One region of the Nonomuraea sp. NPDC000554 genome, then DNA from elsewhere that is predicted to be linked to it. Evidence: riboswitches for the same ligand, from Rfam matches in the RefSeq annotation. Region 1 holds a riboswitch; the other holds the start of a gene.
The links. A riboswitch is a leader RNA that binds a small molecule or an ion and turns the genes downstream of it on or off. The one in region 1 is predicted to bind glycine.
Positions count from the first base shown of each region.

Region 2: another riboswitch for glycine. It lies ahead of gcvP (aminomethyl-transferring glycine dehydrogenase); the one in region 1 lies ahead of gcvT (glycine cleavage system aminomethyltransferase GcvT).

Region 1 is NZ_JBEPDC010000001.1:251,227-258,421, reverse strand. Features, by position in the region: gene ABT294_RS01395 (L-serine ammonia-lyase) at 1-793, opposite strand, end outside; gene gcvH (glycine cleavage system protein GcvH) at 848-1,237, opposite strand; gene gcvT (glycine cleavage system aminomethyltransferase GcvT) at 1,234-2,319, opposite strand; glycine riboswitch at 2,449-2,546, opposite strand; gene ABT294_RS01380 (gamma-glutamyl-gamma-aminobutyrate hydrolase family protein) at 2,623-3,312, opposite strand; gene ABT294_RS01375 (3-oxoacyl-ACP reductase) at 3,325-4,089, opposite strand; gene ABT294_RS01370 (RNA-guided endonuclease InsQ/TnpB family protein) at 4,209-4,796, shown strand; gene ABT294_RS01365 (RNA-guided endonuclease InsQ/TnpB family protein) at 4,757-5,404, shown strand; gene ABT294_RS01360 (aldehyde dehydrogenase family protein) at 5,445-6,788, opposite strand; gene ABT294_RS01355 (glutamine synthetase family protein) at 6,799-7,195, opposite strand, start outside.
Region 2 is NZ_JBEPDC010000006.1:185,207-192,401, forward strand. Features, by position in the region: gene ABT294_RS14190 (sugar phosphate nucleotidyltransferase) at 1-861, shown strand, start outside; gene ABT294_RS14195 (double zinc ribbon and FHA domain-containing protein) at 1,228-1,740, shown strand; gene ftsR (transcriptional regulator FtsR) at 1,764-2,390, shown strand; gene ABT294_RS14205 (bifunctional nuclease family protein) at 2,498-2,968, shown strand; gene ABT294_RS14210 (MerR family transcriptional regulator) at 3,117-3,737, shown strand; glycine riboswitch at 3,761-3,855, shown strand; gene gcvP (aminomethyl-transferring glycine dehydrogenase) at 4,008-6,836, shown strand; gene ABT294_RS14220 (hypothetical protein) at 7,118-7,195, shown strand, end outside.

The sequences.
Region 1 (7,195 bases):
TCACGTGCAGCGGGTCCTTCTCCGAGGACTCGGCCTGCAGGCGGCGGTGGAGCTGGTTGGCGCGGCGCTTCACGCGCAGGCCGCCAGGCAGCACGCCTTCCTGGGCGATGCCCCGCCGGACGCTGTCGGACATGACCCGCCACAGGTTCAGGATCCCGGCGCGGATCTCCTCCTCGGTGCGGCCGAAGGCCTGCTCGTTCCGCATCATCAGCGCCGAGATGGACAGCCCCGTGTTCGAGCAGTGCTTGAGCAGCTCTTCCCCGGTCGTGAAGGGGTAGGGCAGGACGGTGTCGTCGGGTTTGATCCGGTCGGCGCCCGTGGCGTTCTCGTCGACGACGAAGCCGCCGCCCACGGAGAAGTAGACCTTCTCCCGCAGCTTCTCGCCCGAGTCGGAGAACGCGGTGAACCGCATGCCGTTCGGGTGCTCGGGGAGCGAGATCTTGCGTTCGAAGACGAGGTCCTCGCCGATCACGAACGGGATCTCGCGGGTGCCGAACAGCTTGACGGTGCCGGAGGCGCGCATGTCGGCGAGGCGGGCGTCGATGCCGTCGACGTCCACCAGTTCGGGCTTGTCACCCGACAGGCCGAGCAGAACGGCCTTGTCGCTGCCGTGACCCTTGCCGGTCAGCCCGAGCGAGCCGTAAAGGATCGTCTCGACGCGCGCCGTCCGCTCCAGGAGACCGTCGTCGCGCAGGCCGCGGGCGAAGCGGTGCGCGGCGGCCATCGGGCCGCCGGTGTGCGAGCTCGACGGGCCGATGCCGATCTTGAAGAGGTCGAAGACGCTGATCGCCATTGATGTGCGCCCTTCAGAAAGGCCGGGGCCCAGGTCAGGACCCCGGCGGGTGGGTCAGGACTCGCCTGAGGTGAGCGCCGTGTACTCCTCGGCGGTGAGCAGGTCCTCCGGGTCGCCCTGGACGCGCACACGGAACATCCAGCCCTCGCCGTACGGGTCGCTGTTGGCGAGCGACGGGTCGTCGACGATGGCCTGGTTGACCTCGACGACCTCACCGCCGACAGGGGTGTAGATCTCGCTCACGGACTTGGTGGACTCGACCTCGCCGACCGAGTCGCCCGCCTCGACGACCGAGCCGGCCTCCGGAAGCTGCACGAAGACCACGTCCCCGAGGGCCTCGGCGGCGAAGGCCGTGATGCCGATGGTCACCGTGATGGCGTCCTCAAGGCCGGAAATCCACTCGTGTTCCTTGGTGTAGCTCAGCTCGTCAGGGATGTTGCTCACTTGTTCCTCCTGTAAAAGGGCAGCTCGATCAGGTCCACGGGTTCATGGCTGCCCCGGATGTCCACGGCCAGACCTTCGTTGACCCCGGCGTCGACGTACGCCATCGCGATGGGCTTGCCCAGGGTCTGGGATGGCGCACCGCTGGTGACCTCGCCGACGACGGCTCCGTCCTTGGTGACCGGGTACCCGTGTCGGGGCACCCGGCGGCCCCGCGCGACCAGCCCGACGAGCCTGCGTCGCGGCGCGTCGTCCTTGACCGCCTCGAGCGCCGACCTGCCGACGAAGTCGCCCGGCTTGTCGAATTTCACCACTCTGCCTAGCCCCGCGTCGAATGGGGTCAGCTTCGCGGAGAGTTCGTTGCCGTACAGCGGCATGCCCGCTTCGAGCCTGAGGGTGTCGCGGCTGGACAGACCCGCGGGCAGCAGGCCGTGCGGCGTGCCCGCCTCGGTCAGGGCGTGCCAGAGCGGCACCGCGTCCTGGTTGGCCACGAACAGCTCGAAACCGTCCTCGCCGGTGTAGCCGGTGCGGGCGATCAGCGCCTGCCGGCCGTCGACCAGGGCGGGCAGGCCCGCGTAGTACTTGAGGCCGTCGAGGTCGGCGTCGGTGAGCGTGGCGAGAATCTGCTGCGCGCGCGGCCCCTGCACGGCGATCAGGGCGTACTGCTCGGACCGGTCGTCAACCACCGCGTCGTACGACTTACTGCGATTTATCAGCTCATTCGCGACTTTTTCATAGTTGGAGGCGTTGGCCACCACCATGAACTCCTCGTCGCCCAGCCGGTAGACGATCAGGTCGTCCAGCACCCCGCCCCGCTCGTCCACGATCATCGTGTACCGGGCGCGGCCGGTGGCCAGCGCCGACAGGTGCCCCACCAGCGCGTAGTCGAGCGCCTCGGCCGCCTGCGGGCCCGTCACGAAGATCTCGCCCATGTGCGAGAGGTCGAACAGCCCCGCCGCCTGCCGTACGGCGTTGTGCTCCGCGGACTCGCTGCCGTAGCGCAGGGGCATGAGCCAGCCCGCGAAGTCGGTCAGGGTCGCGCCGAGGCTCTCGTGGACGTCTCGCAGCGGTGTGGGTCGGGACATGTGTCGCACCTCAGGGCAGAGTCGGATGCCAGCATCCTCCCCCTCTGTCATCGATGCCTGAGAGATTCGCCCGAGTTTTGCCGGACTTTCACCTTCGGCGAGGCCAACCGGCCTGCTTTCCAGAGCCACCTCGTCCGCGCGGTCCTTTGCCTTGAGAGGTTCGCGGGGAGGGCTTGCTCCTTCAGGGGCCCTGACCGGCTGTCAGGACGCTCTCCCGCACGGGTTCGTCGGTGTCGTCCGCCAGCCTAGTGCCGTCGCGGGGCTCTTGTCGCGTACGTCCGAGTTCGCGGTCCGGCCAGGGGGTCAGCAGGCCGCCACCAGCGCCTCGAACAGCGCGCCGTCCTCAGACGCCTCAGGGTGCCACTGGACGGCCACCGCGAACGGGTACGGGTCCAGCTCGACCGCCTCGACGGTCCCGTCGTCGGCCGTGGCGGTCACGGTGAGGCCGGGGCCGAGCCTGTCGACGGCCTGGTGGTGGTAGTGCATGACCTCCAGGGGGTCCGGGCCCAGCGCCTTGGCCACCCGGCTGCCCGGCACCGGTGTGACAGGCAGCGGGCCGAACGTGCCGGGCGCGGGGGAGTGGCCGCAGTGCCCGACCACGTCAGGCAGGTGCTGGTGCAGGCTTCCGCCGAGCGCCACGTTCAGCATCTGGAGGCCACGGCAGACGCCCAGGTAGGGCAGGCCCGCGTCGAGCGCGGCGGACAGGACCGCGAACTCCGCCTCGTCCCTGAAGTCTCTGACGAAGCCGGTGCGCTCGTGCGGGCTCTCGCCGTAGAGGGCGGGATCGATGTCGCCGCCGCCCGCCAGGATCACCCCGTCGAGCCGCGGTACCACCGAGGCCGGGTCGCCTGCCGGGGGCAGGATCACGGGCTGGCCACCGGCCCGCACCACCTGCTCCACGTACATGTACGGCAGCAACGCGACGGGCAGCTCCCACACGGTGAACCGGGCGGGCTCGACATAGGACGTGATGCCGATGACGGGACGGCGCATGACGGCTTCTCCTTACAGCGGGGTGACGTAGGCGCCGGAGATCCCGCCGTCGACCAGGAACTCCGAGCCTGTGATGAACGAGGCGTCGTCGCTGGCCAGGAAGGCGACAGCCGCGGCGATCTCGGACGCTTCGGCGAACCGGCCGACCGGGACGTGCACCAGGCGGCGCTGCGCCCGCTCCGGGTCCTTGGCGAACAGCTCCTGGAGCAGCGGCGTGTTCACCGGCCCCGGGCAGAGCGCGTTCACCCTGATGCCCTCGCGGGCGAACTGCACGCCCAGCTCGCGCGACATCGCCAGCACCCCGCCCTTGGACGCCGTGTAGGAGATCTGCGAGGTCGCCGAGCCCATCACCGCGACGAACGAGGCGGTGTTGATGATGGACCCCTTGCCCTGCCGCCGCATGTACGGGATCGCGTGCTTGCAGCACAGATACACGCTCGTCAGGTTCACCTCCTGGACGCGCCGCCAGGCGTCGAGGCCGGTCTCCAGGATCGAGTCGTCGTCGGGCGGCGAGATGCCCGCGTTGTTGAACGCGATGTCCACGCTGCCGTAGGTGTCGAACGCCGTCTGGTACATCCGGGCGACGTCGTCCTCGCTGGTCACGTCGGCCCGGACGAAGAGGCCGCCGACCTCGGCCGCGGCCTTCTTGCCCGCCTCCTCGTCGACGTCCACGCAGACGACCCTGGCGCCCTCCTCGGCGAACCTGCGGGCCGTGGCCAGGCCGATGCCGCTGCCCGCGCCGGTGATGACGGCGACGCGGTCCTGCAAACGCTGCATGTGTTTCACCCTTTACCTACAGCCTGGATGCCTCGCCCTTCATGGCGGGGAGGAGAGGCGGAACGGTCGGACACTGTGGTCTCCTGGTTTTGTCGGTGGTGGTCGGTAGGTTGATCGGCGTGTCCCGCTACCGGCTCCAGCCGACGCCTGCCCAGGAGCAGGTGCTGGTGGAGCATTTCGGGCATGCCCGGTATGTGTGGAATCTTGCTGTGGAGCAGCATGCGTATTGGCGGCCGGGGCGTCAGAGCGCGCCTGGCTTCGCCGAGCAGTGCAGGCAGCTGACCGAGGCGCGGGCGGAGTTCGCGTGGCTGCGGGCTGGGCCGATCGTGGTGCAGCAGCAGGCGCTGAAGGACTTCGCGCAGGCGATGGCGAACTTCTTCGGCGGGACGCATCGGCGGCCTGCCTTCCGCAGGCGCGGGCGGGGTGAAGGGTTCCGGATCGTCGCGGTGAAGCCCGGTGATGTGCGCCGAGTGTCCCGGAATGTGGGCGAGGTGCGGGTTCCGAAGGTGGGGTGGGTGCGGTTTCGCTGGTCTCGTCCAGTGCCCGATGGGGTGAGGTCCTTTCGGGTCACCCGTGATGCGGCGGGCCGCTGGCATGTCGCGTTCGCTGCCATTCCGACCCGATCCCCGCCCCCTGTACGGGCGAGACGGTGGGTGTGGATCGAGGCGTGGCCGCATCGGCGGCCCTGTCGACCGGGCAGATCCTGAACGCGCCGACCCTGCGCGAGACGGAGAAGGCCCGGCTGAAGCGGCTCCTGCGCAAGCTCGCCCGGGCCGGCCGTGGATCGAACCGGCGCGGCAAGGTCAAGACCGCCATCGCGCGTCTGAAGGTGCGTGAGACAGACCGGCGTAAGGACTGGGTGGAGAAGACCAGCACCGATCTGGCCCGCCGCTTCGATGTGATCGCCGTCGAAGACCTCAACATCTGCGGCATGACCCGGTCGGCCAAGGGCACGCTCGCCGAGCCGGGGCGTAACGTCCGGCAGAAGGCGGGGCTCAACCGGGCCATCCTCGCGAGCGGGTGGGGGCTGCTGGTGACCCGGCTGGAGCACAAGGCTGCCGGCCGGGTCGTCAAGGTCGACCCGCGTTACACGTCGCAGACCTGCAACGCCTGCGGGAACATCGCGGCCGGATCGAGAGAGAGCCAATCTCGATTCGGTTGTGTCGCCTGTGGATGGCAGGACAACGCCGACGTCAACGCGGCCAGGAACATCCGGGATACCGCCGCAGGGCATGCGGTTGCTGCACGGGGAGGCCTGCCGCTGGGCGGGCCGGTGAACCGTGAACCTCAACGCGACCTCCTCCTCGTAAGGTAGTTGCTGTTGAAATCCCTCGACTTCGAGTGGGGGGAGGATGTCAATCCGTTGAAATGAAGACGTTCTTGGTCTCGGTGAACGCGGCCAGGGCGTCCGGGCCGAGTTCCCGGCCGAGGCCGGACTCCTTGAAGCCGCCGAACGGCGTCCAGTAGCGCACCGACGAGTGCGAGTTCACCGACAGCGCGCCCGCCTCGACGGCCCTGGCCACCCGCAGCGCCCTGCCGACGTCGCGGGTCCAGATGGAGCCGCTCAGGCCGTACCGGGTGTCGTTGGCGATGCGGACGGCTTCGGCCTCGTCCGCGAAGGGCACCACCGACACCACGGGGCCGAAGATCTCCTCGGTGAACGTCCGGTCGGTGACCCGCGTGGTCAGGACCGTGGGCGGGAACCAGTAGCCCTTGCCGGTCGGGCAGCCGCCCCGCAGGTACGGCGTGCCCTCGACGAAGCCGCGGACCCGCTCCAGGTGCTCGGCGCTGACCAGGGGGCCCATCTCGGTGGCCGGGTCGAGCGGGTCGCCGACCCTGACCTTCCGGACGGCCTGCGCGAGCAGGTCGAGGAACTCGTCGTGGATCTCGGCCTGGACGAGGATCCTCGACCGGGCGCAGCAGTCCTGGCCGGAGTTGTCGAAGACGGCATAGGGCGCGGTTCTCGCCGCCTTTTCCACATCAGAATCGGCAAAGACGATATTTGCGGATTTGCCGCCTAGTTCGAGGGTTATGCGCTTGACGTGCTTTGCGGCCTTTGCCGCGATCTCCTTGCCCACCTCGGTCGAGCCGGTGAACACGATCTTGGCCACGTCCGGGTGCTCGACCAGGCGGGCACCCGCGACCTCCCCTGCGCCAGGCAGGACCTGGAGCACCCCCTCGGGGAGGCCCGCCTCCAAGGCCAGCTCGGCCAGCCTCAGCGCGGTGAGCGGGGTCCACTCGGCGGGCTTGACGATCACCGTGTTGCCCGCCGCCAGAGCCGGGGCGACGCCCCAGCTCATGATGAGCATCGGGAAGTTCCACGGGACGATCACGCCGACGACGCCGAGCGGCTCCTGGAACGTGATGTCCACTCCGCCGGGCACCGGGATCTGCTTGCCGTGGTTGCGCTCCGGCGCCCCGGCGTAGAAGTGCAGGACGTCGCGGACGCTGCCCGCCTCCCACGTCGCGTTGCCGATCGGGTGGCCGGCGTTGGCGAGTTCCAGCCGCGCCAGCTCCTCGCCGTGGGCGTCCACGACCTCGGCGAACCTTCTGAGCAGCCGCGCCCGATCGCCGGGAGAGACGTCACGCCAGGCCGGGTACGCCCGCCTGGCACGCTCCACGGCCCGATCGACCTCCGCCGTGTCGGCCAGTTCGACGTCGGCGATGACCTCTTCGGTCGCAGGATTGATGATCTTCAATGCAGGTCCTTCACATGCGCTCGAATCCGCGGAACAGCTCCCAGTCCGTGACCGCCGCGTCGAAGGCGGCCAGCTCGATCCGGGCGTTGTTCGCGTAGTGCTCCACCACGTCCTCGCCGAAGGTGTCGCGGGCCAGCTTCGACCCCTCGAACAGGGCCAGCGCGTCCCGCAGCGTGTGCGGGACGGTCTCGGCCCCCGAGGCGTAGGCGTTGCCCGCGAACGCGTCCTCCAGGGGCAGCTCGTGGTCGATGCCGTACAGGCCGGCCGCGATCAGCGCCGACACGGCGAGGTAGGGGTTGACGTCTCCGCCCGGCACCCGGTTCTCCACCCGCAGCGAGTGCCCGTGGCCGACGAGGCGGAGCGCGCACGTGCGGTTGTCGACGCCCCATTTGATCGCGGTCGGGGCG
Region 2 (7,195 bases), on a different contig from region 1:
GGCATGAAGGTGGTCGTCGACTGCGCGGGCGGCACGTCCTCGCTGGTGATGCCCACGCTGCTCGGACGGGTCGGCATCGACGTGCTGACCGTCAACGCCCGCCTCGACGACGTCTCGCCCACCGAGACGCTGGCCGAGCGCCGCCGCGACCTGCAACGCCTCTCGGAGCTGGTCAGCTCCTCCCGGGCGGCCTTCGGCGTCCGGTTCGACCCGGTCGGCGAGCGGATCGCGCTGGTGGACGAGATGGGCCAGCTCATCGGCGAGGAGCGGGCCCTGCTGGTGGTGCTCGACCTGGTCGCCGCCGAGCGCAGGGGCGGCAGGGTGGCGCTGCCCGTCACCACCACCAGGGTCGCCGAGCAGGTCTGCCGCTTCCACGGCGTGGAGGTGCGCTGGACCCCGACCGCGCTGGACGCCCTCACCTCCGCCGCCGCCGACCACGACATGATCTTCGCGGCCGACGGCAGGGGCGGCTTCGTCGTGCCGGAGTTCAGCCCGGCGATCGACGGACTGGCCGCGTTCATGCGGCTGCTCGGCCTGGTGGCCCGCACGCGCCTGTCGCTCAGTCAGATCGACGCCAGGATCCCCGAGGCCAAGCTGCTCAAGCGCTCCATGCCGACGCAGTGGGCGGCCAAGGGCGCGGTGATGCGCTCGGTCATCGAGGCGGCCGAGGCGATGGGCGAGGGCTCCCGCATCGACACCACCGACGGGGTGCGCGTCGAGGGGGCGGACGGCAGCTGGGTGCTCATCCTGCCCGCCGCCACCGAGCCCGTCACCGATCTGTGGGCTGAAGGGCCGGACGTCGACACGGCCGCCGCCCTCATCGAGCGCTGGGCACGCGTCGTGGAGCAGTGCACCACCTGAGGGCCGGACGGGAGCCCTGCGCCACCTGGGGCATGTGACTTGTGCCACACGAGGGACGGTGGAATCGGTGATCGTGCGTCCCCCGAGGCTGGTGGACCCCTGCGTGCCCTTGGGGATCACCTGATTCGATCGGAAATGAGATAGTTTGTGAACGACTGGGTCAAGATCGTATTGTTAAGAGGCGCGGCGGCATGGACCTTTCGGCGCGGGCGGCGGTAACTTTGTCACCGTCCAAACCTGTCGTCCAGCGCCCCGCCTTGACCTTTGCCGCTGATCAGCGTAAGTTGCGGCATTCGCAAACTTGAAGAGCGAGGCGCGCCCCGAGCACCGTTGCCGCGTCTTCGCGGTAGGAGGCCGAGCCGATCGATGCCGAGCGTCTACTGCACGCAGTGCGGGCACGCCAACCCCGAGGATGCCCGTTTCTGTTCCCGCTGTGGGTCACCGTTGACCAGACTGGAGGTCTCAGGGGATACCACGTCGACGATCTCCATCGCGGGAATCGAGGCATACGAGGCTGAGGCGGGCGACATGCTCCTGGCCGAGCGGGCGCTGGTGGAGCAGCTCCCGCCCGGCACGGCGTTGCTCAGCGTGACACGGGGCCCCAACCAGGGCAGCCGCTTCCGCCTCGACAAGGACCTCACCACCACGGGCCGGCACCCCGAGAGCGACATCTTCCTCGACGACATCACGGTCTCGCGCCGTCACGTCGAGTTCTACCGCCACCGCGGGGGGCAGTTCTCGGTGCGCGACGTGGGCAGCCTCAACGGCACCTACGTCAACAGGGAACGCATCGAGGAGGTGCCCCTGCACTCCGGAGACGAGGTGCAGATCGGCAAGTTCCGCCTCGTCTTCCTGATGCGGACCGCCGCAGGCGCATGAGCTCGCAGGCGGCACGCTCGCACATGAGCATCGGGGAGGTGCTCGCGCTCCTGCAGGGCGAGTTCCCCGACGTCACCATCTCCAAGATCCGTTTCTTGGAGGGCGAGGGCCTCATCGAGCCCGAGCGCAGCCCGTCCGGCTACCGCAAGTTCACCCACCTGCACGTGGAGCAGTTGCGCTTCATCCTCACCGAGCAGCGCGACCACTACCTGCCGCTGCGGGTGATCAAGGACAGGATGGTCGAGAGCTTCGGCCGTCCGCGCGCCGTGCAGGAGAAGCAGGAGGTGCGGCTGAGCCGCGCCGAACTGCTGGAGGCCGCCGGGCTCGACGACGAGACGCTCACCGAGCTGGAGGACTACGGCCTGCTCGCCGCCAAGGCCAGGCGCTACGACGAGGACGCACTCAAGATCGCCCGCAGCGTGGGCGCGCTGGCCCGGTTCGGCCTGCACGCCCGCCATCTGCGCGCGGTCAAGGCGGCGGCCGAGCGCGAGTCGGGGCTGATCGAGCAGACGGTCGCGCCCATTCTCAAGCGCCGTGCCCCCGGCGCCATCGGCGAGGCCGACGAGGTGGCCAGAGAGCTGTCCAACCTGCTGCTCGACCTCCATGCCGCCCTCCTGCGCACCGGCGTACGCGACGTTCTGGGACGATGACCGGACCGGCGGGGCGTACAGGGCCCAACGGGTGTTACGTTGAAATGCAGAAGCGGACCAGCAAATAGCTGCGCCGGGTCACCGGCCAGTCGAATACGGAGCAGCCCGTGTTGCAGATGGAGGTCGTGGGTGTTCGCGTAGAAATGCCCACAAATCAGCCGATCGTCTTGCTCAAGGAGGCACACGGGGAGCGGTTCCTGCCCATCTGGATCGGCATGACCGAAGCGACGGCCATCGCCCTGGCCCAGGCGGAGGAGCCTCCGCCGCGGCCTCTGACGCACGACCTGTTCAGGGACGTGCTGAGCGCCCTGGGTGTCGGCCTGCGCGCCGTGAACATCGTCGCCCTGCGCGACGGCATCTTCTTCGCCGACCTGGTCTTCTCCAACGGGGTGGAGGTCAGCGCCCGCCCGTCGGACTCGATCGCGCTTGCGCTTCGCACCGGAGCGCGTATCTTCGCCAGCGAGGAAGTCGTCCAGGAGGCCGGGGTCATCATCCCCGACGACCAAGAGGATGAGGTGGAGAAGTTCAGGGAGTTCCTTGACACGATCACTCCCGAAGACTTCGGCAGGGCGGGGTAGGTATTTCAGTGCATTTACGCTTCACGACGCGCCGAGCCGGATCGTTGACTGAGCATGGTCACGGTCCTACGGTGCAAGTGAAACCCGTGGTCGCCCTTTTACGAACCCCCAGATCAGACCGCGGGATGAGAGAAAGCCGGAGGTCCGCGTGGCGGTCAGCAGCGGCGAGGGAAAGACGGCCGGCCAGGAAGATCCGGTGCGGCGCGAGAGCGCGCGGCAGCGTGCCGGAGAGCAGGGACTGCTCTTCGACGAGCGGCCCGCGACGTTGCCAGGTGACATCGGATACCGCGGCCCCACGGCCTGCTCGGCGGCCGGCATCACCTACAGGCAGCTTGACTACTGGGCGCGCACCGGCTTGGTGGAGCCCACGATAAGAGCCGCGCAGGGCTCGGGTTCCCAGCGGCTCTACAGCTTCCGCGACATCCTGGTGCTCAAGGTGGTCAAGCGGCTGCTCGACACCGGAGTGTCGCTCCAGCAGATCCGTACCGCCGTCCAGCACCTGCGCGATCGCGGGGTCGCCGACCTCGCGCAGATCACGCTGATGAGCGACGGCGTCAGCGTCTACGAGTGCACCTCGGCCGACGAGGTGATCGACCTGCTCCAGGGCGGCCAGGGCGTGTTCGGCATCGCGCTCGGCAGGGTCTGGCGCGAGGTCGAGGGCTCCCTCGCGGAGCTGCCGGGGGAAAGAGCGGCGGTCGCGGACGACGTCCCGGCCGACCATCCCACTGACGAGCTGGCCCAGCGGCGACGCGCGCGTCGCATTGGGTAGTAACCTTTAGGGACAAAAGCTGATGACCCCGTGCGGGAGAGTCCCCGGGCTGCTGCCCGGGGCGCCGAAGGAGCAACCCTCCCCGGAATCTCTCAGGCGCCCGTACCGCTCGGGTGAGGCAACTCTGGAAAGCAGGCGCGCCGGCCAGGCGCGTCTCACCGACGGTGCAAGCCCTTCGGGGTGAAGCTCTCAGGTCGCCATGACAGAGGGGGAGATCCGGCACTCGTCCGCGCCCTGGCGCCGGTCTCCAAGCCCTCGGGAGGCACCTCCATGACCGACCTGTCTGCACCGCCGTTCTCGTCCCGGCATATCGGCCCGTCGGAATCCGAGCAGCAGCGCATGCTCGAAACCGTGGGCTTCGAGTCCGTGGCGGATCTGGTGGCGGTGGCCGTGCCCGAGGCCATCAGGGCCAAGGACCGCCTCCAGCTGCCCGCCGCGATCGGCGAGACCGAGGCGATCGCCGAGCTGCGCGCCCTGGCCGACCGCAACCAGGTGCTCACCTCCATGATCGGCCTCGGCTACTACGACACGATCACCCCCGCGGTCATCCGGCGCAACCTGCTGGAGAACCCGGGCTGGTACACCGCCTACACGCCGTACCAGCCGGAGATCTCGCAGGGCCGCCTGGAGGCGCTGCTCAACTTCCAGACCGTGGTCTCCGACCTCACCGGCCTGCCCGTCGCGGGCGCGTCCCTGCTGGACGAGGCCACCGCCGCCGCCGAGGCGATGACGCTGGCCAGGCGGGCGGGCAAGGCCAAGAGCGCAGTGTTCGTCGTCGACTCCGACGCGCTGCCGCAGACCAAGGCCGTGCTGGCCACCCGCGCCGAGCCGCTCGGCATCACCCTCGTCGAGAGCGACCTGACCGGCGAGCTGCCCGAGTGCTTCGGCGTCCTCGTGCAGTACCCCGGCGCGTCGGGCCGCCTGCGCGACTTCCGCGCGGTCGCCGCCGCCGCGCACGCGTCCGGCGCGCTCGTGGTGGCCGCCGCCGACCTGCTCGCCCTGACCCTGGTCGCCGCGCCGGGCGAGCTGGGCGCCGACATCGCGATCGGCTCCTCGCAGCGGTTCGGAGTCCCGTTCGGCTTCGGCGGCCCGCACGCCGCCTACATGTCGGTGCGCGAAGGCCTGCAGCGGCAGATGCCGGGCCGCCTGGTCGGCGTCTCCGTCGACACCGACGGCTCGCCCGCCTACCGGCTCGCGCTGCAGACCCGCGAGCAGCACATCCGCCGCGAGAAGGCCACCAGCAACATCTGCACCGCCCAGGTGCTGCTCGCCGTCATCGCCGGCATGTACGCCGCCTACCACGGCCCCGAGGGGCTGCGCCGCATCGCCTCCCGCGTCAACGCGCACGCCGTCACGCTGGCCGAGGTGCTGCGGGCCGGACGCGTCGAGGTCGTGCACGACGCGTTCTTCGACACCGTGCTCGCCCGCGTGCCCGGCCGGGCCGCCGCGGTCGTGGCCGAGGCCGCCTCGCGCGGCGTCAACCTGTGGCAGGTCGACGCCGACCACGTCTCCGTCTCCTGCGACGAGAAGACCACCCTCGGCCACCTGGAGCAGGTCGCCGCCGCGTTCGGCGTCGCCGTCTCGCTGCACGAGCTCGCCGAGCCCGGTGTGATCCCGGCGTCGCTGGCACGTGAGTCCGGCTACCTGACCCACCCGGTCTTCCACGACCACCACTCCGAGACCTCGATGCTGCGCTACCTGCGCAAGCTTCAGGACAAGGACATCGCGCTCGACCGGTCGATGATCCCGCTCGGCTCGTGCACGATGAAGCTGAACGCGACCACCGAGATGGAGCCCATCACCTGGCCCGAGTTCGCGGCCGTCCACCCGTACGCGCCCGAGGAGCAGGCCGCCGGGTACCGCGAGCTGATCGCGACGCTGGAGGGCTGGCTGGCCGAGGTCACCGGCTACGACGCGGTGTCCATCCAGCCGAACGCGGGCTCCCAGGGCGAGTTCGCCGGGCTGCTGGCCATCCGCGCCTACCACCGCGCCAACGGCGACACCCACCGCGACGTCTGCCTCATCCCGTCCTCGGCGCACGGCACGAACGCGGCCAGCGCCGTCATGGCGGGCATGCGGGTCGTGGTCGTGGCCTGCGACTCCGACGGCAACGTGGACCTGGACGACCTCGACGCCAAGATCGACAAGCACCGCGACGCGCTGGCCGCGATCATGGTGACGTACCCGTCCACGCACGGCGTCTACGAGGAGACGATCACCGAGGTCTGCGCCAAGGTGCACGCCGCCGGCGGCCAGGTGTACGTCGACGGGGCCAACCTCAACGCCCTGGTCGGGCTGGCCAAGCCGGGCCAGTTCGGCGCCGACGTGTCGCACCTGAACCTGCACAAGACGTTCTGCATCCCGCACGGTGGCGGCGGCCCCGGCGTCGGCCCGGTCGCGGTGCGCGGCCACCTGACGCCCTACCTGCCGGGCCACCCGCTGCGCGACGGCTCGCCGGTCGGGCCCGTGTCGGCGGCCCCGTACGGCTCGGCGGGCATCCTGCCGATCTCGTGGGCCTACGTCCGGATGATGGGCGGCGACGGGCTCACCGCGGCCACCGAGCAGGCGATCCTGTCGGCCAACTACCTGGCCCGCAGGCTCGCCCCCCACTACCCGGTCCTCTACACCGGGCGCGGCGGCCTGGTGGCCCACGAGTGCATCGTCGACCTGCGCCAGATCACCAAGGAGACCGGCGTCACCGTCGACGACGTGGCCAAGCGGCTCATCGACTACGGCTTCCACGCGCCGACCATGTCGTTCCCCGTGGCGGGCACGCTCATGATCGAGCCCACCGAGAGCGAGGACCTCGCCGAACTCGACCGGTTCGCCGAGGCGATGATCGCGATCAGGGGCGAGATCTCGAAGGTCGCGTCCGGGGCCTACGACCGGTCCGACAACCCGCTGAGCAACGCCCCGCACACCGCCGACTCGGTCACCGCCGACGAGTGGTCGCACCCGTACACCCGCACCGAGGCGGCCTACCCGCTGCCGTCGCTGCGTGACGGCAAGTACTGGGTGCCGGTGCGGCGCATCGACCAGGCGTTCGGCGACCGCAACCTGGTCTGCTCCTGCCCGCCGCTGGAGGCCTACGAGGACTGACGGCTCCGCCGCGCGGCGCCCTTCCGGCGCCGCGGCCCTCTACACGCGGCCCTCTACACGCGGCCCTCTACACGCGGCCCTCTACACGCGGCCCTCTACACGCGGCCCTCTACACGCGGCCCTCTGCGCGCGGCCCTCTGCGCGCCGCGGTGCTTCGTGTGCCACGGCCATCGGTGGGTCACGGCCCTTCTCGCGTCACGGCTCTCTCCGTGCTGCGGGGAGGGCCGTTTCGCGTCATTTGTCGGTACGGTGGACGCGGTGGATCACCGCGGGAGGGCTCCATGCGCGACGGCGTGCTCGGCGACCTCGTCAAAGGCCAGCTCTGCCTGTTCGGCGGGCTGACCACGTGCCTGGTCGCC